Regions from separate parts of the Peribacillus sp. P4_D6 genome, predicted to be linked through region 2. Evidence: riboswitches for the same ligand, from Rfam matches in the RefSeq annotation. Region 2 holds a riboswitch; the other holds the start of a gene.
What was found. A riboswitch is a leader RNA that binds a small molecule or an ion and turns the genes downstream of it on or off. The one in region 2 is predicted to bind glycine.

Region 1: it holds a riboswitch for glycine, as region 2 does, so the genes downstream of both, gcvT (glycine cleavage system aminomethyltransferase GcvT) here and AC1DVB_RS04445 (amino acid permease) in region 2, are expected to answer to the same signal.

Annotation. Positions count from the first base shown of each region.
Region 1 is NZ_JBFUIQ010000053.1:11,137-16,602, reverse strand. It holds gene comGG (competence type IV pilus minor pilin ComGG) at 1-378, shown strand, start outside; gene AC1DVB_RS15960 (YqzE family protein) at 494-679, shown strand; gene AC1DVB_RS15955 (YqhG family protein) at 723-1,520, opposite strand; gene AC1DVB_RS15950 (DEAD/DEAH box helicase) at 1,498-3,186, opposite strand; glycine riboswitch at 3,564-3,651, shown strand; glycine riboswitch at 3,655-3,738, shown strand; gene gcvT (glycine cleavage system aminomethyltransferase GcvT) at 3,879-4,985, shown strand; gene gcvPA (aminomethyl-transferring glycine dehydrogenase subunit GcvPA) at 5,003-5,466, shown strand, end outside.
Region 2 is NZ_JBFUIQ010000007.1:246-18,828, reverse strand. It holds partial or broken gene AC1DVB_RS04510 (YjiH family protein) at 1-427, shown strand, start outside; gene AC1DVB_RS04505 (transporter substrate-binding domain-containing protein) at 949-1,725, shown strand; gene AC1DVB_RS04500 (amino acid ABC transporter permease) at 1,799-2,443, shown strand; gene AC1DVB_RS04495 (amino acid ABC transporter ATP-binding protein) at 2,440-3,174, shown strand; gene AC1DVB_RS04490 (NEW3 domain-containing protein) at 3,418-5,925, opposite strand; gene AC1DVB_RS04485 (ROK family transcriptional regulator) at 6,181-7,407, shown strand; gene AC1DVB_RS04480 (extracellular solute-binding protein) at 7,407-8,486, shown strand; gene AC1DVB_RS04475 (ABC transporter ATP-binding protein) at 8,502-9,614, shown strand; gene AC1DVB_RS04470 (ABC transporter permease) at 9,611-11,299, shown strand; gene argH (argininosuccinate lyase) at 11,315-12,799, shown strand; gene AC1DVB_RS04460 (hypothetical protein) at 13,265-13,471, shown strand; gene AC1DVB_RS04455 (sodium:solute symporter family protein) at 13,607-15,085, opposite strand; gene AC1DVB_RS04450 (DUF3311 domain-containing protein) at 15,082-15,282, opposite strand; gene AC1DVB_RS04445 (amino acid permease) at 15,560-16,900, opposite strand; glycine riboswitch at 17,088-17,166, opposite strand; partial or broken gene AC1DVB_RS04440 (amino acid permease) at 17,674-18,583, shown strand, end outside.

The DNA.
Region 1 (5,466 bases), on a different contig from region 2:
CAAAAAGGAGTCGTTTTCCCGATGGTCATGATTGTGGCGAGTGTTTTCATCATGTTCACGATACTAATGATCGACCAGTTTATCATTGATAAAAAGTTTTATAAAGAAGTGGAAGAGTCGCTTGTGGCCGACCATCTTGTCCATCTAGCCATCAAGGATGTGACGGCAGAGTGGGGCGAAGAGATTCCGAAAATCATCCAGGGGGAAATATCATATCCAAATGGTGTGGTGCGATATTCCTTAATGAAGCAAGAAGGTCCTTACGTCTATATCGAGTTTTCTTCCAAAACTAAAAATGATCGAGAGGGCAGTGTCATCATTCAATACGATAAAGAAGCGGGGGAAGTGAAAGAATGGTTGGAGAAGCAAGCTGTGTAATAGCAAAATCAACACCATTTTATTAGGGAACGCGACAGGTTTACGGTGAAGGGAGCAAGGAAAGGAATAAAAAAAGCGTAAACCGGACATACTTTGCGTAGGGTGATGATTTTATATGTCTACAAACGCTTATATTAAATATCTGACGCAGCAGCTTGTCGAGTATTTCAATCTGACGAAAAAAGAACGAAAAGAAAAACGCCTTCACAGAAAAGAGGATAAAAACCAGGGTATGTCACATTGGTTTGGCATTGTCCCTTTTGCTTTGTCGATGTTTATAAGGAAAACGATCAAAAAGTAAAACAGATGTCCTGAACTTGGACATCTGTTTTTTTGTTCTTAACTTATCCCAACGCCCTATCTGATAGGTAAAATAATCCTCCGTTGATGATGGATATTCTGATGTTGGGTTCATATTGTGCTTTTAGTGCTTCTTTTTCGGTATAATAGCTCTCACTTTTTTCGTCCATATCCTTGTAAAAATGCTCCAATAAATTCAAGTCATTCTGCCAGCGCAGCATTGCTTCCTCCGCCCAGGAATGGTCATCATCCTCGAAACTGGTTCTGATGTATGTATCAAGTCTTGCCAATCCACTCTTGGGCATGATCAGAGGTGAAAGCGTAAAGGAATAATCCGGTATTTTCGGGGTGACGTTAATCGGTAAAACCCGATGGTGAAACCCTTCCATTATTTCACCCGAGATTAAATTCAGTCCGATTGACATGAAAGTATCTTTTTTGCGGTCGCATTGATAGGATATTTTCACATTCAGGGTCAGCCAAGGAAACAAAGGATTATTTCTGCCTTTTGATGGAGGCGTATTCTCAAAAAGTCTAGTATACCCTGCCAGCTTTTTGGTTGATTGAATAATCTGGTGAAGACGAGGGGAGCCAAAATGAATCATTTCTCCCTTTAAATCGGATGGAGCTTGTTCTGGATCGGTAATGAAAGTGATTTGTGCCGGGTTCGGAACACCTCCTGTTTTTTCTAGATAATGCCAATAAAAGGGTCTGTTCATTAATTCTTTATCCATCTCAATCGTCAATTGCACTGTAAGGTGGGTGGGTGCATTATCCAGTATTTCACAATCATTGGCTTTAAAGAAAGTGATTAAAAAATCATGAATTTCCCGTTGCTGCATGAACCTCACCTTCCTTCATTGATTGAGCGAATTGGATCAACGATGAAAAATTATCCATCTTGACTTTCATTTCGCCTTCTGTTTTGGACTCGCCGACCACATCAATTAAATATTCTTCAATGTTGTTAATATCCAGTTTGGTTAGAATATCATCCAATTCACCGATTACTTTTTCAAATAAATTTATTTTTTCGTATAGTAACTTCAGTATATGTTCTTCAACTGTATTTTTCGTGGCAAAGTTATAAATCATCACATCTTCTTCCTGACCAAGGCGGTGAATCCGTCCAATTCTCTGTTCAAGCCTCATTGGGTTCCAGGGCAGGTCAAAATTAATCAAGTGATGGCAAAACTGAAGGTTTATCCCTTCCCCGCCAGCTTCTGTTGCGATTAATACCTGAATATTCTTTTGGAATAATTCTCGCATCCAGTCTTTCTTTCCGCGCTTAAAACCGCCCCGGAAAGGAACAGAAGAAATTCCATTCTGTTGTAGGTACCATTGGAGATATAGTTGAGTCGCTCTATATTCCGTAAAGATAATCACTTTGTCATCTATTTTCTTGATCAGTTCCAAAGCTTTTTCAGCCTTTGAGTTCTGGACCGTTTCATTCACTTTAGTAAATAAATCATCAAGCTTTGCCAAAAAATCAGGGGAAGGCTGATCGTATTTATCCCTCATATTCTTTAATGTATAAAAGACAGCCTCTCTGCTGCTGCATGCTTCCCTTTGGAGAGTGAGAGCCGAAAAGGCGCTTCCTTTTGATCCATCCGAAATTGGCTTGAATTTGGAAACAGCATCATACAATGCTTGTTCCGTTGGAGAAAATTCAATGGTGATGGTTTCCACATGCCGTTTTGTCCATTCAATGCCAGTATCGGCCCGCCGGTTTCGAATCATGACAGTATTGACCAGTTCCTTTAGGTGTTCATCTTCAGTTATGTTCCGGCCTTTCCCTTTATACTTTTCCGAAAAGAGCGAAGCATTTCCCAAGTGGCCCGGTTTCAATAACGAAACGAGGTGGAATATCTCCTCGACTTTATTTTGAATCGGAGTGGCTGTCAGGAGTAAACAAAATTTCTTTTTCAGATTTTGGACGAATTCATAGTTCTTCGTCTTATTATTTTTAAGTTTATGAGCTTCATCAATAATGATGAAGTCATATTCCTGAGTAAAGATGATATCTCGATGTGGAGCGCGTTTCGCTGTATCAATGGATGAAATGACCACATCACAGGAGTCCCAGACATAACTTTTTCTCTGAACGACTGCCGGAATATGAAACTTGGTATTCAATTCAAATGCCCATTGTGTGACAAGGGAAGCCGGAACAAGGATCAATACTTTTTTTACAAGGCCCCTAATCATATACTCTTTTAGGATCAAGCCTGCTTCAATTGTTTTTCCCAGCCCTACCTCATCAGCCAAAATGGCTTTTCCATTCATCTTTTCCACTACTTGCTTCGCCGCTTCCAATTGATGGGGAAGCGGGGTTAGCTGAGGAAGGTGCTTGGGCGCCTGTAAACCTTCAAAATCAGGGATGATAAGGTTTTCCTCCATTTGAACCGCCAACTTATAAAGCTCCCAATTTCCCCATGGACCGTCATTTTCCATCTTTTGCAGAAACTCGTCATTCCATTCAGAATTGAAGGATATATTGATTTTCATAGAAATAACTCCCTCTTAAATCATAATTTCCTTAATATAAGGTCAAAACCCGAACATTTCATATGTGAAGTAAGAAAAATATTTCTTTTTCAAAAAATATTGCAGAGATAAGTTTCTTAGGGTAGGATATAAGTATATTTAGAAAATTCCAATTTCCAAACGCTACAAAGAATGTTTGTACATCGATTTTGCAGTTCGCGTTTTCTTAGTATGGGCTATAGGCTCCTAATTTATCCAAGATTACTGAAGGAGATCAGTCAAACGGTTTCTGAAGTTTTAGGAGAATTGGCAGAGAATGCATTCCATTTATGCTCAAAGGTTTTACCGATGCTTGGGGCTTATTGGCTTCCTTTCAATGGTAGACCATTTATATGCGGGTGAAGATAAGGGGAGAGACTACGGATGTAGCGCCGAAGGAGCAAACTTAGCAGTGAATCTCTCAGGCAAAAGAACTCTTATTGGACGCAACTCTGGAGAGCGCCGCCCGTTATGGGACGGCCACCAAAGGGGAAAACCTATTACATAGGTAAACTTTCAGGTTTCAGGACAGAGAAAAAGCTCAAACGGGCTTTCTCTGTCCTTTTTTGTGCTTTTTTCACATCATGAATCAGCTTGTATCTGATGCGTAATGACAAGAAGCTTTTGATAATGAAGCCAATTAATTTTTAAAAAAATCTGAAGGGGGTCATTTTTTGACCAATTTAAAAAGAACACCACTATTTGAGGTTTATCGTGAATACGGAGGTAAAACGATTGATTTTGGCGGCTGGGAACTTCCTGTCCAATTTTCAGGTATAAAGGATGAACATGAAGCCGTACGGACAAAAGCGGGGTTATTTGATGTTTCCCATATGGGGGAAGTCGATGTTAAGGGGCCTGGGAGCCTTTCCTTTTTACAGAAGATGCTGACCAATGATATATCAAAGCTGCAACAGGGCGGGGCCCAATATACCGCCATGTGTTATGAAAACGGAGGCACGGTTGATGATCTTATCGTGTATAAAAGGGCTGAGGACGACTATCTGCTCGTGGTCAATGCAGCGAATACAGAAAAAGATTTCAATTGGCTGCAAGCTAATTTAACGGAAGATGCGCAAATTACGAATGTCTCAAGTGACTATACACAGCTGGCACTTCAAGGACCAGCTGCAGAGAAGATATTACAAAAACTATCGGGAAGTACTGACTTAAGTGAAATTGGATTTTTCAAGTTCAAGGATGATGTCATGATTAACGGTATCTCCACGCTGGTTTCCCGTACTGGATACACTGGTGAAGATGGTTTTGAAATATATAGCGACAGTAAAAATGGCCCTGCCCTTTGGAAGGCGATTATGGATGCCGGTAAGGAAGAGGGGGTTCAGCCGATTGGTTTAGGTGCTCGTGATACCCTGCGTTTTGAAGCAAAACTGCCGCTGTATGGGCAGGAGCTTTCAGCTGACATCACCCCGATAGAAGCCGGGATTGGTTTTGCAGTAAAAGTGGATAAGGAAGTTGATTTTTTCGGGAAAGCCGTTCTTGCTGAGCAAAAGGAGAAAGGYGCTCCCCGCAAGCTTGTGGGAATTGAAATGATTGACCGTGGCATTCCACGTCATGGGTATAAGGTCTACAGCGGTGATGAAGTCATTGGCGAGGTCACGACTGGTACCCAATCGCCAACATTGAAGAAAAACGTTGGATTGGTACTTATCGATAAGGAATTTTCGGTGCTGGATGCGGAAGTCGAAGTGGAAATCCGTTCCAAACGTTTGAAAGCCGTTATAATACAAACACCTTTTTATAAAAAACCACGTAAATAGAGGGGAATGGTCATTAGATGAAACATCGTTATTTACCCATGACAGAGCAAGATAAACAAGAAATGCTGGAAGAGATAGGGGTATCCGCTGCTGAAGAACTTTTCAATGATATCCCTGAAAGCGTTCGTTTTCAAGGAGAATACGATATCAAGCCTGCTAAATCGGAACCTGCATTAATGAAAGAATTATCAAGGCTTGCTGCAAAGAATGCGGACCTTAAAAATTATGCTTCCTTCCTTGGTGCGGGTGTCTATGACCATTACGCGCCGGTCATCGTCGATCATGTTCTTTCCCGTTCTGAGTTTTATACGGCGTATACACCGTATCAGCCTGAAATTTCACAGGGCGAGCTTCAAGCAATCTTTGAATATCAAACGATGATATGTGAATTGACGGGCATGGATGTGGCTAACTCCTCCATGTATGACGGCGGGACGGCGCTGGCTGAAGCAGCGATGCTTGCTTCTGGACAGACAAGGCG
Region 2 (18,583 bases):
AAATTTATGGAAAAACTTAAAGGACGGTTTTCTTATGACAATGAGCATTCTGCCGTCCATTTTATCCGTTGGTCTCATCAGCCTTGTATTAGCGGAGTACACTTCAGTATTTAATTTACTTGGCTATCTTTTTTACCCATTTACCTGGGCATTGCAAATACCTGAACCATTTTTGGCTGCAAAAGCTTCAGCTATAGGAATTGCAGAAATGTTCCTGCCGGCGCTTCTTGTAGTTGATGCACCACTGGTAACTAAGTTCATCATTGCCGTGGTTTCTGTTTCATCCATATTGTTCTTTTCAGCGGCGATACCTTGTATCCTATCAACCGAAATCCCGATCAGCATTACGAAGTTGATTGTTATCTGGTTTGAACGGACACTCATCACGTTAATTATTACGGCACCCATCGCAATATTGCTGCTTTAGTGCAAATCAATGAATCTTAATTCGATCACAAATCGAACGGATGCGTTCGTATTATAAGGTCGACCAGTAAAAATTACTGGTTGGCCTTTTTGATAGAAGTAGACATGGTAGGACTCACGGTTGTGCGGGACATTTGAATCAGGGGGAGTGGAGGCGAAAAAAAAACAATTCCTATATTCTAGTTTAAAAGGATCCAAAAGTTAATTGATTTAGTTTTTTTCTTATCCAACTAATGAGGCATCTCCTATTAGGGAAGACCAAAGGAACCCTTGTGAATACCACCCTTCAATGGTCTTGTTTTACAGGTATTGATGACATGATCGGCTATTTTTATCGAGAAGGATCCCATAGCCTTTTTGTGTTTTCCATCACTGTAACAATATTAGGAAAAACGTCCATAAAAATTATTTAAAGAAAATAATATTTATTCTAAAAATTCATATTATAATACTTTATTCTTATGCTATATTATAGGGAGAATTATTTATTATCACGTATAATTAAGAATTGGAGTGATTTAAATGAAGAAACTTGGTTTATTGAGTATGTTTTTGATTTTAACTATCTTTATCTCGGCTTGTGGAACCAATGAAGGAAAAAATGCAGGTGAGGAAAAGAAACCTGAAAAGGTATATAAAGTTGGTGTGGATACGACTTATCCTCCTTTTGAATTTAAAGAGGGGAACGACTATAAAGGTATCGATATCGAATTGATCAATGCAATCGCGAAAGACCAGGATTTCAAAATCAAATTGTCTCCAATGGATTTCGGTGGAATCATTCCGGCTATGCAAGCCAATCAGCTTGATGTGGCCATTGCAGGAATGAGCATTACAGAGGAAAGAAAAAAGGTAGTGGATTTCTCAACACCGTATTTTGATGCAGGGTTAACAATAGTTGTTAAGAAAGATAATACAAGCACTAAAACCGTTAAGGATCTTAAAGGAAAAACCATAGCAGTGAAAAAAGGAACAACAGGTGCTAAATATGCACAGGATAATGCTACGAAACTAGGAATCAAAGTTGTTCAATTCAATGATAGTCCAGCGATGTTCCAGGAAGTGGCCAACGGTAATGCGGATGCCCTTATAGAAGATTATCCTGTCATCTCATATGCAATCGCCCAAAAAGATCTTGGGTTGAAAATCGTAGGTGACCGTTTGAATGGTGACCAATATGGAATTGCTGTATTGAAAGGGCAAAACGGGGATTTATTGAAAAAAATAAATGATGGTCTTGCCAATCTTAAAAAAGACGGCACATATGATGAAATAATAAAAACGTATCTTGGTGAATAAGGTTAATAAACAATAGATTAAAGCTCATTAGGCGCGCTTATGGCGCGCTTTCTTTTTCAAAGGGGTGAAAGAAATGGATATAATTGTTGCGGCGTTGCCTCTTTTATTAAAAGGACTTCAGGTGACACTTTATATCTTTGTGATTGCCATTATCCTAGGTTTTTTGATTGGTTTACTTGTCGCTTTGCTGCGACTTGCCCCCATCAAAATCTTGAACTGGATTGCAAAGGTTTATGTGGATGCAATACGAGGGACACCGTTCATCGTTCAGTTATTTTTTATCTATTTTGGTGTGAATTCATTGAATTTGATTTCTTTGGACAGTACAACAGCCGGAATAATCACCGTTGCAATCAATGCAGGAGCATATTTTGCTGAAATAATAAGGGCGGGGATACAATCAATCGATAAAGGGCAAACGGAGGCGGCAAGATCCATCGGGTTCACTGGAGCTCAAACAATGAGATATGTCGTACTTCCGCAAGCCTTTAGAAGGATGCTCCCTACCATTACGAATCAATCGATCATCAGCTTGAAGGACACTTCTCTATTATCCGTAATTGGTATAGCCGATTTAACCCAGCAAGGTCAGATTCAAGCTTCGGCAACCTTTGAAGCATTCAAGGTTTGGCTGGCCGTGGGTGTAATTTACTTTATCATCATCTATTTGTTAACCCTAATTGCTAATTTCATAGAAAGGAGGGTACAAGTTCGATGAGCATCATTACAGTAAAAAACCTAAGAAAATCATTTGGAATTGTCGAGGTTTTAAAAGATATAAATGCAGAAGTGCAGGAAAAGGAAGTAATTTGCGTAATAGGCCCTTCTGGATCTGGAAAGAGTACATTCCTGCGTTGCCTGAACCTCCTTGAGGAAGTTACCGGCGGCGAGGTGGTCATTAACGGACATGATATTACCGATCCTAAAAGGAAAATCAATATAAACAAAGTCCGGCAAGAAGTTGGAATGGTTTTTCAACATTTCAATCTATTTCCACATAAGACCGTTTTGGAGAACATAACCTTGGGCCCTATTAAAATTCGTGCCACCGATAAAGCGGAAGCAGGAAGATTAGCGCTTGAGTTATTGGATAAGGTTGGTCTAAAGGAAAAAGCAAGTAGCTATCCGGGGGAACTTTCCGGCGGACAAAAACAGCGGGTCGCCATCGCAAGGGCATTGGCGATGAATCCGAAGATCATGCTATTTGATGAACCGACTTCTGCCCTTGACCCTGAAATGGTCGGTGATGTTTTGGAGGTAATGAAACAACTTGCTAAAGAAGGAATGACAATGGTCGTCGTTACGCATGAAATGGGCTTTGCCCGGGAAGTCGGGGACCGGGTGATATTCATGGATGGAGGGTATATCGTGGAAGAAAATGAGCCGAATGAATTATTCGGTAACCCTCAGCACGAAAGAACCAAAGCATTCTTGAGCAAAGTGCTTTAACGGGATTTTTTTAAGATCGTAAGTCATGAATGAAGTTGTGCATAAAGTGTGGACAAAGCAATGCGGGAAATGAGGGGAAACCCCAAACGCATAGCCTTTCCCTCATCTTTGTGCATAACTTTTTTTGTTTTTAGAGCAGGAACCTATCAGTCAGGAGATGTTTTTATTCATATCAGCTTCAATCGGGCAAACGTCACAGAAAAGAAACCTATGCATTTAACACATGCATAGGTTTCTTTTTATTTATTTGGCACCGTAACTAATCAAGTTCGTCATGATTCGATATCCGCCTGGGACCTGGCCTTGAATTTGCCTGTATAGGACAAGGTTGGTATAGAGGTAGGTGCCATTACCGTATTTAGCCATAAGGATACCGCCATCAAATGGTTCTTCATTCGGATCAGCCATGGAAATGAATGTTTCATACCGTTCATCCCATTCCATTGGGAAATACAATCCTCTTTCTTGGACCCAATTGCTCCAGTCATCACTTGTTATTTTATTTGGATAGGTAAAAAGCGCCGATTCTGGTTTCGACACGTTTACTGTGGCTCTTTCATCGGTTACCCGCCAGCGAATCGAAGGATTCCCGAGGGTAAGAGGATATGGAGCCGTCTTCAATGCATCCCATCCATCACCCGGTTTATGGTATTGCACGACGAGATGTCCGCCGTTTTCCACATACTCAAGTAAGCGCGCGTTATTTGCCTTTAAATCTTCCCTTGATAGATAGGCACGGATGCCTGTAACGATCGTGTCATATTGACTTAAATCACCTTCAGCTAAATCAGCTTCAGTTAACTTCGTAATGTTCAGCCCTGCATTGCTTAAGTAATCTGCCACTTTATCGAATCCGCTTTCAATGTACCCCACTTTTAATGAAGCTGGCTTCAAAAGCTCAAATGCAACGGTATTGATAGCTGCTGGGTATTGGTAATAGAATGTTCCGATATGGTCATAGGAAATTTCCTGAATGGTCGAATCAAAGGTTTTCCCATTGACAGTGGCAGCTGCCTTCACCTGATATTCACCATTTTGGATGGCCTTAGGCGGTATGAGGGTGAACTTCACTTGTTTTTCTTCTGATTTTTCATTAAATGATACAGTGGCATTTTGGGGATGAACTCCCCAATTTTCAGGGACTTTTAAAGCGACCTTTGCTGATGCTTTTCCTTCTGTATAGTTTTTCAAGGTCACCGCCACTGGGATTTCCTCTTTTACATCTGCTGTATTTACGACGATATCTTCAGGAGATAAGGTAAGGGCAACGTCGGGAAGGACGGCGATCGTTCCATCCAATTCTTCCTTGATGGAAGTTTTTGTGCTCCCGTATTTATAAGAAATGCTGGTCGTAATGGTTGATTCATCATAGGCATGGTAATAAGCTGCATCTTCAGGGACTTCAACCAGGTAGGTCATTGTCACTGATTTATTAGGTGCCAGATTGACATCTTTTGATTTTATTTTTGTCTTCCATCCTTTAGGCACGTTCAATGCAGCAGCGACTTTTTTCAATGTTTGTTTCCCGTTATTCTTCATGGTTATGGTTACGTACGTATTTTGACCTTTAGTAAGAATCTTTGAAGCTGCTTCAGCTTGAACCTCGAGCCCTGAGGAAACATAACTGACGTTTTCCAATTGCTCTTCTTTTAATGAGAGCTTATGAAGCAAGTCGTTTTTGATGGCAGGGCTTAGCTTTGCCTTTTTGACTTGCGCAGTCATTGAACGAACATTGGAAAGAGCTTTTTGGGATGTTGAAAAAACACGTTTAGCATGGGGATAAGACTCAATAACAGCGTCCAGATTCCGTTGCAGGTACCTAAATTCACCTTTTAATTTTGAAGCTGAGCGGGGGAGTTTTTCAGCCCATTCAGTAAAATTGTAAGGTACACCTGCAAAAAGGTCCGACTCGCTTTTTGTATCAACCGCGCTTTGCTTCAAATCCAAATGGATCTGGCGCGGTGCTGCAGGGATATCAGAACCCATGCCTTGGCTTTTGTGCAGATAGCGGGATTGTTCTCCAAGCTGTGGGTAAGTCATTTTGTATATTGGGTCATATTTACCGATTTCTATCGAAGTGGTTGCTTGATCTGCCGAGGAAACGGGCAAATATAACTTTTTCACTTGCCATACCGATAGACCTTGTTTCAATTGTTGTGGAAACACAGTTGGGTCGGCGGCATCCGTAAAGGCACGTTCACTTAGGATTGTCATTGTTCGATGATGTCCATGCTGGGTATCATCATTTTGAAAGGATGGCATCAATATATCTGGCTGATACGTCCGAATAAAGCGGATAAGCCGTTCATATGTGAGTTCCTCGCCCCATTTTTGTAATGTTTCCTCTGGTGTTTTAGAGAAACCGAAATCATAAATGGGATCAGAGGTCGTTTCGCTTAGATGATAGGCTTTAACCCCGGTGATTTTTGCAGCTTCTATCATTTCCCTCGAACGGATGATTCCAAGAGCGTTGTCCAGTTCATCCCCAATTTCATTTTGTCCTCCCTCACCACGGTTTGCAATCAGGCTGGATGTTTTCACCCCTAACCCTCTCGATAGATAAGCGAGAAAGTCACTGCGTTCATCATCGGGATGGGCACCGCTGTTCAAGAATGTCACAGTCGTTTCGAGCGGCTTGACCGCATTCCATAATTCGACGTTGGTATCATCAGGATTTGCAGCGCTGCCTCCAAGTGGCAATGATGCAAGAACCAACAAAAGGGAAAACAACGATAACAAAGCTTTTTTCATTCTTCTTTTAACCCCCTTCAACTTTTATAAAACACCTAAAAAAAATGTAGGTTAGTAATGTTTTCTAACTAACCAGATAAAAAAACCTATCTAATAAATAGCACCAATGGTTATAAATGTAAATAATTCGAAGTAACTATTAAAAGTTGAACATTTTAAATGTTCCGAAAAAAACTTGTGCGTTGAAATTATTTAAGTTATATTTTTACTTAATTAGGAAGATTTACTAACTAAATAATGTAAGGCCGTGATGTGATGAGTTTTAAAAGGACACCCAGTCATCAAAAATATGTAAATAAAAAAAGAATCATTCAATGCATCCAAGAATGTTCACCCATTTCAAGAGCTGAAATCGCCGTTAAGCTTCAGCTAAGTAAACCAACTGTTTCACAGGCTGTGGATGAACTTATACAGGAGAAATGGGTATTCGAGAAAGGAATAGGAGTATCCTCATCTCAAGGCGGGAGGAGGCCCATCCAGCTCTTTTTTAATGAAAAGGCTGCCTATATCATCGGTGTCGATATAGGCGGGACGAAAGTGAAAATCGTTTTAAGCGATTTAAGCGGCAACATCCTTGCTGACACTAGTTTTTCAACAAACACTTATTTAAATTCAGGGCTGCTTAAACAAATGGCGATTGAAACGGAGCGGTTAGTTGCAAAGAATCAGATTGCGAAGGAAAGGATATTGGGGATGGGAGTCGGGATCCCTGGCATTACGCAAACGGCAAGCGGATTAGTAATAGAGGCACCGAGTTTAGGCTGGGTACAATATCCATTTATAGCAGAAGCGAAGCGTTATTTTGATTTCCCCATCTTTCTGGACAATGATGTAAACGCGGCTGCACTAGGTGAACAGTGGCTGGGTAATGCACAAAATAAGCGGAATTTACTGTTCATTGCGGTTGGCACGGGAATCGGAAGCGGCATCATCTTGAATAACCAGTTATACAGAGGAGCTTCCAGTGCCGCTGGGGAAATGGGATATATGGTGACGGACAAAGAGGATATAAAACGTGAATTCAAGCCGATTTTCCATAGATACGGCTATTTGGAAAGTGTCGCTGGAGGCAAGTCGATTGGCGGTCACTTCACCAGGGAGGTCCTCAAGGATCCTCACCATTTTTTATTCGAACGGGCCAAATCTTCCGAACTATCGGGGGAGGATGCTTTTTTGGCAGCAAAAAAAGGAGACACTGCAGCTATGGCCATCATAAATGAAGCCATCGAACATTTAGCCTGCGGAATTGTCAATGCGGCTAGTTTGCTAAATCCGGAAGTGATCATTTTAGGAGGTGGTGTATTAAATTCTGCTGAATACATTTTACCTAGAATTCGGGAGGTCGTTGATCGATATCTTCCAAGTTTAGTAGAAATGAAAACTTCACAACTGGGAGAAGACGCAGGGGTGCTTGGAGCGGTTTCCCTATTTTTAAGGGAACATGATGGCATTTTGAATTTTCGCGATGAGGGGGAATATTAATGAAAAATAGGAAAAAGTCGCTTGTTTCAGTACTGACCTTTTCGGCAGCACTATTAATTTCGGGATGTAACGGTACAGATACGAAAACGAATTCGGATGCTGGCGAAAAGGGTGAGCTCGAAGATAAAATCGTTGTTTATTCACCGCATGGCAAAGATATTTTATCAAAATTCGAAAAGCAGTTCGAAGATCAGTATGGTATTGATGTTGAGTGGCTTGATATGGGGTCTCAGGAAATCCTTGACCGTGTTCGTTCTGAGAAAAGTAATCCGCAGGCAGACGTTTGGTGGGGTGCACCTTCCACGAACTTCAATCAAGCAAAGGATGATGGGCTGCTGGCCGCTTATAAGCCTAGCTATTCCGATAGTCTCGATGAAGGATTCCGCGATCCGGAATGGTATTGGACAGGAACGAGCCAGACACCGGAAGTCATCATGTATAACAGCAAAGAATTATCAAAAGACGAGGTACCGAAAGATTGGGATGAGCTGCTTGATCCGAAATGGAAAGACGAAATCATCATCCGCTATCCGTTAGCCTCCGGAACGATGAGGACAATTTTTTCTGCGATGATCTATCGTACGTATAAGGATACAAATGATCCGAAAGAAGGGTATGACTGGTTAAAGAAGCTCGACCAAAACACGAAGGAATATTCAGCGAATCCGGAAATGATGTATAACAAGGTAGCCAAAGGAGAGGGCTCACTTTCCGTTTGGGCAATGCCGGATGTCGTCATGCTGAAAGAAAATAAAAATTATCCATTTGAGTTCGTCATTCCAGAAAGCGGAACGCCAGTATTGACAGAAGGTATCGCCATCGTTGAAGGTGCCAAGCATCCAAAAGCGGCTGAAGCCTTTTATGAGTTCGTGAATTCACAAGAAGCCGCGAAAACATTAGCAGAAGAATTTTACAGGATTCCGACCAGAAGTGATGTGAAGGGTTTACCTGAATGGATCACGGAAACGGAAATTAAAGCGATGGATATTGATTGGAATGCATTCCAGGAAAAAGGTGACGAGTGGATGAAATACTGGGATGAAAATATTAAAAGCGGAGATAAAGAAATTAAAGAATAAGGAAGTGTCGTTTGGATGGCGTCAATAAAAATAGAGAATGTCCAAAAAGCCTTCGGGAAAACGATAGCTGTTGACCAGTTAAATCTGGACATCAAAGAAGGTGAGTTTTTTACCTTTCTTGGTCCAAGCGGCTGCGGTAAAACGACAACACTTCGGATGATTGCCGGTTTTTATTATCCAACTAAAGGTGTCGTCCGATTTGGCGACAAAGATATGACGCGTGTACCTCCGGAGAAAAGAAATACAGGCATGGTTTTTCAAAACTATGCCCTCTTTCCCCATATGACTGTTTTTGAAAATGTAGCGTTTGGCTTGCGTGTGAGAAAGGTTTCTTCTGCTGACTTAAAGAAGAGAGTGCTGGATGCCCTCCAAAAGGTCAGGCTGGAGAGCTACTCGGATCGTCAAGTGAGCCAGTTAAGCGGAGGACAGCAGCAGCGGGTGGCCCTTGCGAGAGCACTGGTCATTGAACCGGAAATATTACTGCTGGATGAACCATTAAGTAATCTGGATGCCAAGCTTCGTGATGAAATGAGAGTGGAAATCTTAAGGCTGCAGCGTGATTATAAGATTACCACCATTTATGTCACTCATGATCAGGCTGAGGCATTATCCATGAGTGATCGAATCGCTGTGTTCAATTATGGTGTATGTCACCAGGTCGGGACGCCAACAGAAATTTATAATCGGCCGGCCAATGATTTTGTGGCGAGTTTTATAGGCGAGATTAATCTTTTGCCCGTTCAAGTTGAAAAAGTTCAACAAGATAATATAGAGCTTGTCCTTAAGAATAGTGAAAAACCGATTAAATTGAAGGTGGAAAATCAAGCTAGGGACGGAATTTCAATCATACAGAGTGATGCTGACCTTGCTGTTTCGATTCGTCCTGAAGCAATCAGGATTCTGGATGTGATCGAAGAAGGAACGAATATCTTTAAAGGTAATATAAATTCCGTCCAATTCTTTGGGTCTGTTGTGAATGTCATGGTGGATGTTCAAGACGTGTTACTAAGGGTCGACGTATTTAACACCCATGATTTTGGATACTTTTATCAAGGAAAGGAAGTGTATGTCCAGCTTCCCGAGAAACAGCTGCGTCTTATCCCTGTCATAAGCGGTGATGCGCCATGATTAAAAATCGTGATACGAGATTGACGGTTTGGCTCCTTATTCCAGTTGTATTGGTTCTCATAGCATATGTACTCTACCCGTCATTGAGGACCTTTATTGAAAGTCTGCAAAAAGACGGAACGATATCCCTTGGAAATTATCAGGACTTCTTCGTACAGGAATCGAAAACGAACTTAGTGGCTCTTTGGAATTCTGTTTATATATCCTTTTTGAGTGTATTGGTCAGTGCCTTGATTGGCATTCCGCTCGCTTTCATTTTTAACCGTTACGATTTTCCCGGCAGAAGCTTCTTTTCATCAGCAGCGATTTTGCCGATTGTCCTTCCATCATTGGTAGGGGTTATGGCCTTTATGTTTTTATATGGAGAATCGGGATTGATTCCAAATGCCATCAAGGACCTGTTCGGTCTCGATAAGGTTCCATTCAAGATTGGCGGGGTACCGGGAATTCTTATCGTGCATGCCTATACGATGTATGTTTATTTTTATATGACCGTATCCGCTGCAATCAATAAAATAGATCCTTCACTTGAAGAAGCCGCTTATAACTTAGGAGCAAATAAAATAAAGGTTTTTTGGAAGGTGACATTTCCATTATTGACACCTGCAATCGTTGCCGCCTCTTTACTTGTTTTCATGATATCGATGGCTTCTTTCAGTGCCCCGTTTTTATTGGCTGGCGGATACAGGGTGTTGAGCCTGCAAATTTATTTTTCAAAAATCAATGGTGATATGGAAATTGCCGCTACCCAATCGGTCATTCTATCCATCGTTTCGATTTCATTTCTATTATTCATGCGTTGGTATCAGAATAGGAAGGATTATCGAATGGCCTCGAAAGGGATTGGGGCACACAGGAGTGAAGTGAAGAACCCGGTTATGAAATGGGTGATGGTCGTAACTGGGGTCATCGGCGTAATTATTCTGCTTTTACCGCACTTTACGATTCTTTTGCTTTCACTTGTGCCGGATGGAACCTGGACATTTCAAACGTATCCCACAGTATTTAATGTTGAAAATTACAGGCTTTTGTTTGAAGACCCTAATATCTTCAAGCCGTTAAGAAATAGTTTACTGATGGCGTTTATTGCTACGTTGGCAAATCTGGTGTTTGGGGTCATAGCGTCCTATGTACTTGTCAAACGGAAATTCGTCGGGAAAAGCTTTGTCGATATTCTAGTCATGATTCCTTGGGCGTTGCCTGCAACGGTCATAGGGATGAACTTGATATTTGCATTCAATGAACCTAGCGTTTTTTCCTTTGGTCAAATTTTGGTAGGAACATTTTGGATTTTGCCGCTTGCCTATTTCATCAGGCATATTCCGCTCGTTGTCCGTTCGACTAATGCCGTTCTGGAGCAGCTGGATGACTCGATTGAAGAAGCAGCCAGAAACTTGGGGGCAAAGTGGTTTTATACCTTCAGAAAAGTCATATTTCCTATTATTATGCCTGGTGTTTTATCAGGGACATTATTGGCATTTATCGAATCTGTGGGGGAATTCCCGACCTCGGTCCTGTTGTACACGATTTCAAACAGGCCCATATCCATTGAAATCATGAATCAGCTTCGGATGTTCAATATGGGGCAGGCCGCTGCCTATGGGATGATTCAAATCACGCTGATTGTAATCGTTCTCTTTATTTCGAACAAGTTTTTTGGAATCAAAGCGGAAAAAGCTTTATAAATCGGAGGTTCAAAGATGAGCAGGCTTGAACAATTTATCAAAAATGAAGGTAGTGTCTTTCCCGGAAAAACCTATGTTAGAGAGCTTCTGATGCCTGTTTTTAATGATCAAAGAGATTACTTATTTGATGCAATGTTCGATATTCATCGGGCACATGTCATCATGCTTTCGGAACAAAAGATCATTAAAGATGAAGAGGCGAAAACCATGCTTGATGGGATTCGGAAAGTGGCCCAAACAGATCTCGCGCAGTTGACCTATCAGCCCCAATTCGAGGACTTATTCTTCATGATGGAGGCAAAGATCGGTGAGGAAATCGGCCATGAACTTGCAGGGAAGATTCATATCGGCCGCAGTCGTAATGATATGGGAGTTGCAATGTACCGGCTTGTTTTGAGAGGTCATCTGCTCCAATTGATTAACTATGCAAACCAATTGAGTGAAGCATTCTTGGTGCAGGCTGAAAAACATACAGAAACCTATATTACAGGTTACACGCATACCCAACCGGCTCAGCCGACTACAATAGGACATTACTTTTTAGCCATTTATGATGTACTTCAAAGGGATATTGGCCGGTTATGGGCAGCCTATGAAACGGTTAACCAATCCCCTTTGGGTGCAGCCGCGTTAACGACCACCGGTTTTCCGATCAGTCGGAACCGTACGGCTGAACTGCTTGGGTTTGATTCGGTGATTGAAAATTCCTATGACTCGATTGGCGGGGCAGATTATTTATTGGAAACCGCAACTGCCATCATGACGTGCATGGTCAATACCGGAAGGTGGATCCAAGATTTCCTGCAGCATGTGACAAGGGAGTTTGGTACATTTCACGTGGCGGACCCTTATGTTCAAGTGAGCAGCATCATGCCGCAAAAAAGGAATCCTGTCTCCATTGAACATTCCCGTTCGATTGCAAGCAGTGCGTATGGTGATGCACTTGCTGCAATGAATATGATTCACAATACACCATTTGGTGATATCGTCGATACGGAAGATGATTTACAGCCACATTTATATCGGGCTTTTTCGAATGCAGGCCGTGTCATGAAACTAATGTATGCCGTCATGTCGACTTTGAAAGTAAATGAAGAACATACAAAGAAAATGGCCGCAAAATCCAGTATAACGATTACTGAATTAGCGGATACCCTTTCAAGAGATTACGACATATCCTTTAGAAAAGCCCATTCCATAGCCAGTCATATTGCAAAAAAATCGATTAGTGAAGGGAAAGAGCTATATGATTGGGACACACAAGAAATCAATAAGATCATCAATGAATTCGTATCAGTGAACATAGCAGAAGATGAATGGAAAAAAATAATCTCTCCCGAATATTTTGTGGAAATCAGAAGCATTCAAGGCGGGCCCTCCCCGAAAGAGGTTACGAGAATGATTTTAAATAGAAAACAAAAACTGGAACAAGAGTTGCAGAAATATAAGAAAGTGATCAAAGAATTGAATGATGGCAGGAAGGCTTTAGTGGATTACTGAAGGTATGGGCTAAAAAGAAAATGAGCTTTAACGGGCATGAAATTCCCGAGTATTTGCTCCAAGCTCACGAGTAAAAGCATGAAATTCCCGAGTATTTGCTCCAAACTCACGAGTAAAAGCATGAAACTCACGAGTATTTGCTTCAAACTCACGAGTAAAAGCATGAAATTCCCGAGTATTTGCTCCAAACTCACGAGTAAAAGCATAAAACTCACGAGTATTTGCTCCTAACTCACGAATAAAAGCCCGAACCTTCTGAAGAGAGTATTTTTTGTTGGCTCGGAAGCAATACGATGCATTTTACTGAGAAAGCTTCATATTTTATGATATATAGTCATTCTTTATCAGGGTGGCTATTTATTTTGGATTTTTAATGCAACTGAGTCATCCCCAGTGACCATGAATGTAGATTATTCCTAAAAACAATGCTGTTATTTGGAAAATATATAATGTGAGGGAATGTTAATGTCAAATAGATCTCAGTTCGGTGTTATCCTGATTTTAATAGCTTTCGTAATATCGATTGCTTTTTGTTTGAATCCGGAAGTCTTATTAAGAGGTGGATATGATTTAGCTATTGATGGCCTGGTAGTATCCAGAACCTTGATGATTATTTTTTCGTTGTATTTATTAGTTAAAATAGGGGATTTGTTTATAAACAGAAAAGATTAATAGTCTAAAATGAGGTTTCCCATAAACAATATTGAGATAAAGGACACTATGCTTGGAAGCCGAGAATAAGGAAGGCTCAGTCTTTTGACTGAGCCTCCAATGTTTATTGATCCATAACCAGTTTCAAAATTTGCTTCATATATCGTTAACGGATTTAGGTTCCAACTGAACCGCGTGCTTTCTGAAAGCAATACTCACCGTGATCATCACAATGAAATTGACTGCCAATGCAATGATTCCCACATTCAAATCTTTTGCTGCTTGCGGCAAGGATGGAAACAAGGTCCCTATTGTCGATTGACTGAGTGTAATGCAGATTACGATGGCCAATCCGGTAATGATGCCGGCGATTGCGCCAAATTTATTGATCGGATTATTCCTTTTCAGACTAAAGAGAAGGGATGGGAAGAGCTGTGTGATGAGACTGTATCCCATAAGAATTAATGCCGACATCGTTTCGCCGCCGTTTAAGGTGAAGTAGACGGCTATAAGGGCAATGATTGGCACAAGGAACTTTGCCAATCGTACAATATGGCGATCGGATACGTCAGGTGCAAATTCCTTATAAACGTTTTTCGCGAGCAGTGTAGCGACGCTCATCAAAAGCATGGATCCCGGCACCAATGCGGTCAACAATCCAGCGCCGCCGATTATGCCTATAAACCATGGATCAAAGGTCTCGATCGAAAGGCGCAGCAATGAGAGGTCCGCATCTGCCCCAACGAGTCCGGGCACTTTCAATATAGCTGTAAACCCAACGAAAAAGACGAATAACAGCATGAGTGTATATAAAGGACTGATGATGGCGTTCTTTCGAAATACCTTGCCGCTGCGTGCTGAATAAACAGCGCTGAAAACTTGCGGCCACATATAGAAACCGAATACGAGCAATATTACCGTGGAGATGAACCATGATACGCTAAGCCCCTGATCAGGGAACTTTAGAAAACCAGGCTTGGCGGCATCAACCGCTTCAAACATCGGCTGAAATCCGCCAAAGTAATGAATCGGCAGATAAATCCCCAAAAATCCTATTATGGCGACCATCATGATATCTTTAATGACCGCGGTCCAAACTGAACCGTGGATACCGGAGATCATCACATAAATGGTAAGGCTGATCGCCCCCATCCAAACTGCCTCAGACATTGAGATGGCACCATAAGATGCTTCCGAGACAATGATCCCCAATCCTTTCAGCTGCACGACGATCACTGGAATCATCGACACCACACCGACAAGTGCAGCCAAAATTCCTAAACTGGGACTCTTATATTTGCTTACAAAGAAATCGGATTGAGACATCAGTTTATTTTCTTTGGCATATCTCCATATTTCCGGCAGGAGCCAATAGGATAATACGTAAGACAAAGTAATGTAAATTAGAACATATAGAGCGGGTGCGCCCTTGCCATAAGCCCAGCCGCTGCCGCCAAGGAAGGAGAAGGTCGTATAGATTTCCCCGGCCATCAGCAGAAAGACGAATATCGCACCAAAACCGCGTCCGCCCACCGTCCATTGTTCCAAGTCCATATCTTTTCCTTTTGAAGAGCGTATTCCTAAAAATATCGATAGAAGTAAAAATGCTAAAATGATTAAGAGAGCAATATTCATTCCTGGTCACCTTCCCGATTCCTGGGATCCAGCTTATACATGATGCCGAGTATGGCAGAGGTAAGGACCACCCACATAGCCATCCAGAACATATTGAAAGGCATCCCTAATACATATGGTTCTATTTTATTAACAAAAGGTAGAAATCCCAGTATGCCTATAAAAGGAACTAGTGTAAGAATATATATAATCTTCATTAAACAACCCCCTCCGTTTTAAATAAAGTGAAACGCCCACCAATGGGGGTTTATTCTTCAATGCCACTGATGGATGGGTGAACCAAACCGGATGGAAAATTCATACATGACGGGAAAGGTCCGATAATATATATTAGCTTACACTATTTTGATATAAAATTTAATGCAGTTGCCTGATATATTTTAGCAAAAGTGTGCAGAAAGCCGAAGGCCTAATATGTTCATATGCAGATAAAGCCTTGAATTCATATTGCGTTCAAGGCTTTATTTCCTTTAGCTATCTTTTTTTTCGATAATTATATAGTATCACCAAGAGGATGAACCAGATTGGGGTCAAGAGCAGTGATAGCCGTGTAGCTTCAGCGAATAGCATAACAATAAGGATGAACAGGAATAAGCCTAAAATGACGTAATTGACAAAAGGTGTAAAAGGAGCCTTGAAAGTCGATTCGGCTCTTAGGTCAGGCCTTGTTTTCGAATATTTGATATGGGAGATCAAGATAATGCTCCATACCCATATGAAACAGATGGCACTGATGGTAGTCACGACAGTAAATGCCTGTTCTGGTATCAGCTTGCTTAATAATGCCCCTATTGATACAACGATTGTGGATGTGAATAAGGCATTGCCCGGAACAGCCTGTTTATTTAATTTTTCCAGCTTAGCTGGGGCTTCACCATTCCTGCTTAACGTATAAAGTATTCGGCTCGTTGAAAATAAACCGCTGTTGCATGCAGAAGCAGCGGATGTCAAAACGACGAAGTTGATGATCCCTGCAGCGACTGGAATGCCGATTAACGCAAAGACCTCTACAAATGGACTGCTTGTGGCATCCAGTTGTGTCCATGGGTTGACGCAGAGAATGACGAATAGTGCACCAACGTAGAAAAGCAAAATCCGGACAGGGATTTTATTGATGGCAGATGGAATGTTCTTTCGCGGGTTCGCCGTTTCTGCTGCAGAAACCCCGACCAATTCGACACCGACAAATGAGAAGACGACCAACTGTAAAGATAACAGGAATCCGGAAATGCCATTGGGGAACATGCCGCCATGATTCCAAAGGTTCGTTAGGGAAACCGTTCCGGTATTGGTATTGAAGCCGAGGATCAGAAGGAAAATTCCTACGATGATCAAGGCGATGATCGTGATTACTTTAATGATGGCAAACCAGAATTCCAATTCGCCAAAGATCTTAACGGTCAATAGGTTCAATCCTAACAGAATGACCAGACAAAGCAGAGCCGGAATCCATTGAGGGACATCAAACCAATATTGCATATAAACACCGACAGCTATGATATCGGCCATTGCGGTCATGATCCAACAAAACCAATATGTCCAACCGGTCACGAAGCCGGCCCATGGACCGACATATTCAGTTGCGAATTCAGTGAATGATGTGTACCCTGCATTGGATAAAAGCAATTCCCCCAGGGCCCTCATCACAAAAAACAAGGCAATCCCTATTATCATATAAGAGAATAATATGGAAGGACCTGCTAATTGTATGGCTTTTCCGGAACCTAAAAATAAACCGGTGCCAATGGTTCCTCCTATTGCAATCAGTTGTACATGTCGATTTTTTAAATCTCTTTTTAATTCTTGTTTAGCCAATTCGTACGCCCCCGTTTTTATAGTCTTGGTAGTGAATGTTACCTGCATGGTCTTGGAGAGAGGGACGTGATTGTCGTCCAGTTTGCCTTTCCCATTTGTTGTTTTAGTCCAATCACAAAATGGACAATAAAAAAAGAGATTGGATAATACCAATCTCTTAAAGGGCTCAGAATAACAATATATCATTCGTTACTCTTCTGTCCTTTTGCCTGAGATTGTGAATCCTTCGGCGCTGCATCTTGTACAGTCTCTCCAGAAGCTGCTCCTGCTATAGTGTCATCCATAGCATTCATCGCTTGCTTGTATGCGGTTGTGAAGAAATGTCAGTCAGTGATGATTTTCCACTGCTTGATCATTTCATTATGCTTATAAAATAATATTGGAATTCTATCATCTATTTTTCGGTAGGTCAACAAATTTTTTGAAGTGAATCAGGCATTATCTGTAGTTTAATAGTGGTCCGCATTTAACTTAAGGTCTAAGCAGAAGTGATTGTTTTCTACTCATTATGAACGATCACTATAATAAAATACTGAACATCATTTTTTTAAAATGATATTTTTAGATTAGAAAAATCAGCAAGATATTATTGGTAACTGTTTATTTCAAAAATACAATTGTATTTTTACAGAATATTTACTATTATAAGATAAGAAAACATAAATGAAGTGTTATTGATATTTTTTCGATAGAGCATTTCTAACTGCAATAATTAATAAGTTCGTGGTAAGGATAGAAAAGCATTACCGATATTGCATCTGGAGGAGTTAATCATGTCGAACAAGGAATTAAAGAGAGGGCTGGAAGCACGTCACATTCAAATGATAGCTTTGGGCGGAACCATCGGAGTCGGGTTATTCATGGGATCTGCGAGCACGATCAAATGGACCGGGCCCTCTGTAATGCTTGCTTATGCCATTGCAGGTATTTTTATATTTTTCATCATGCGTTCCATGGGTGAGATGCTTTATTTAGAACCGACTACAGGTTCTTTTGCAACCTTTGCGAGCAGTTATATACATCCTTTGGCAGGTTATATGACTGCTTGGAGCAATTGGTTTCAATGGGTAATCGTCGGAATGTCCGAAATCATTGCGGTTGGGCTGTATATGCAATATTGGTTCCCGGAGTTACCGGCATGGATACCAGGTGTAGTGGCCATGATCATCTTGGGGGCGGCCAACCTCATTTCCGTTAAATCATTCGGGGAATTTGAATTCTGGTTTGCACTTATAAAAATCATAACGATTATATTGATGATCGTTGCCGGCCTGGGCCTTATCTTCTTTGGAATAGGCAATGGCGGGGATGCGCTTGGATTATCGAATCTATGGGCAAATGGCGGCTTCTTTACGGGAGGATGGACAGGATTCTTCTTTGCTCTTTCACTTGTCGTGGCTTCCTATCAAGGCGTTGAGCTTATCGGCATCACAGCCGGGGAAGCGAAAAACCCAACGAAGACCGTAACAAAAGCGATCCAATCAATTATATGGCGCATTTTAATTTTCTATATTGGTGCCATTTTCGTCATCGTGACAGTATTCCCTTGGGATCAACTGGGTGACTTAGGCAGTCCGTTTGTTTCGACCTTTGCCAAAATAGGTATCACTGCAGCGGCAGGCATCATTAATTTTGTGGTAATCACTGCGGCAATGTCTGGATGCAACAGTGGGATTTTCAGTG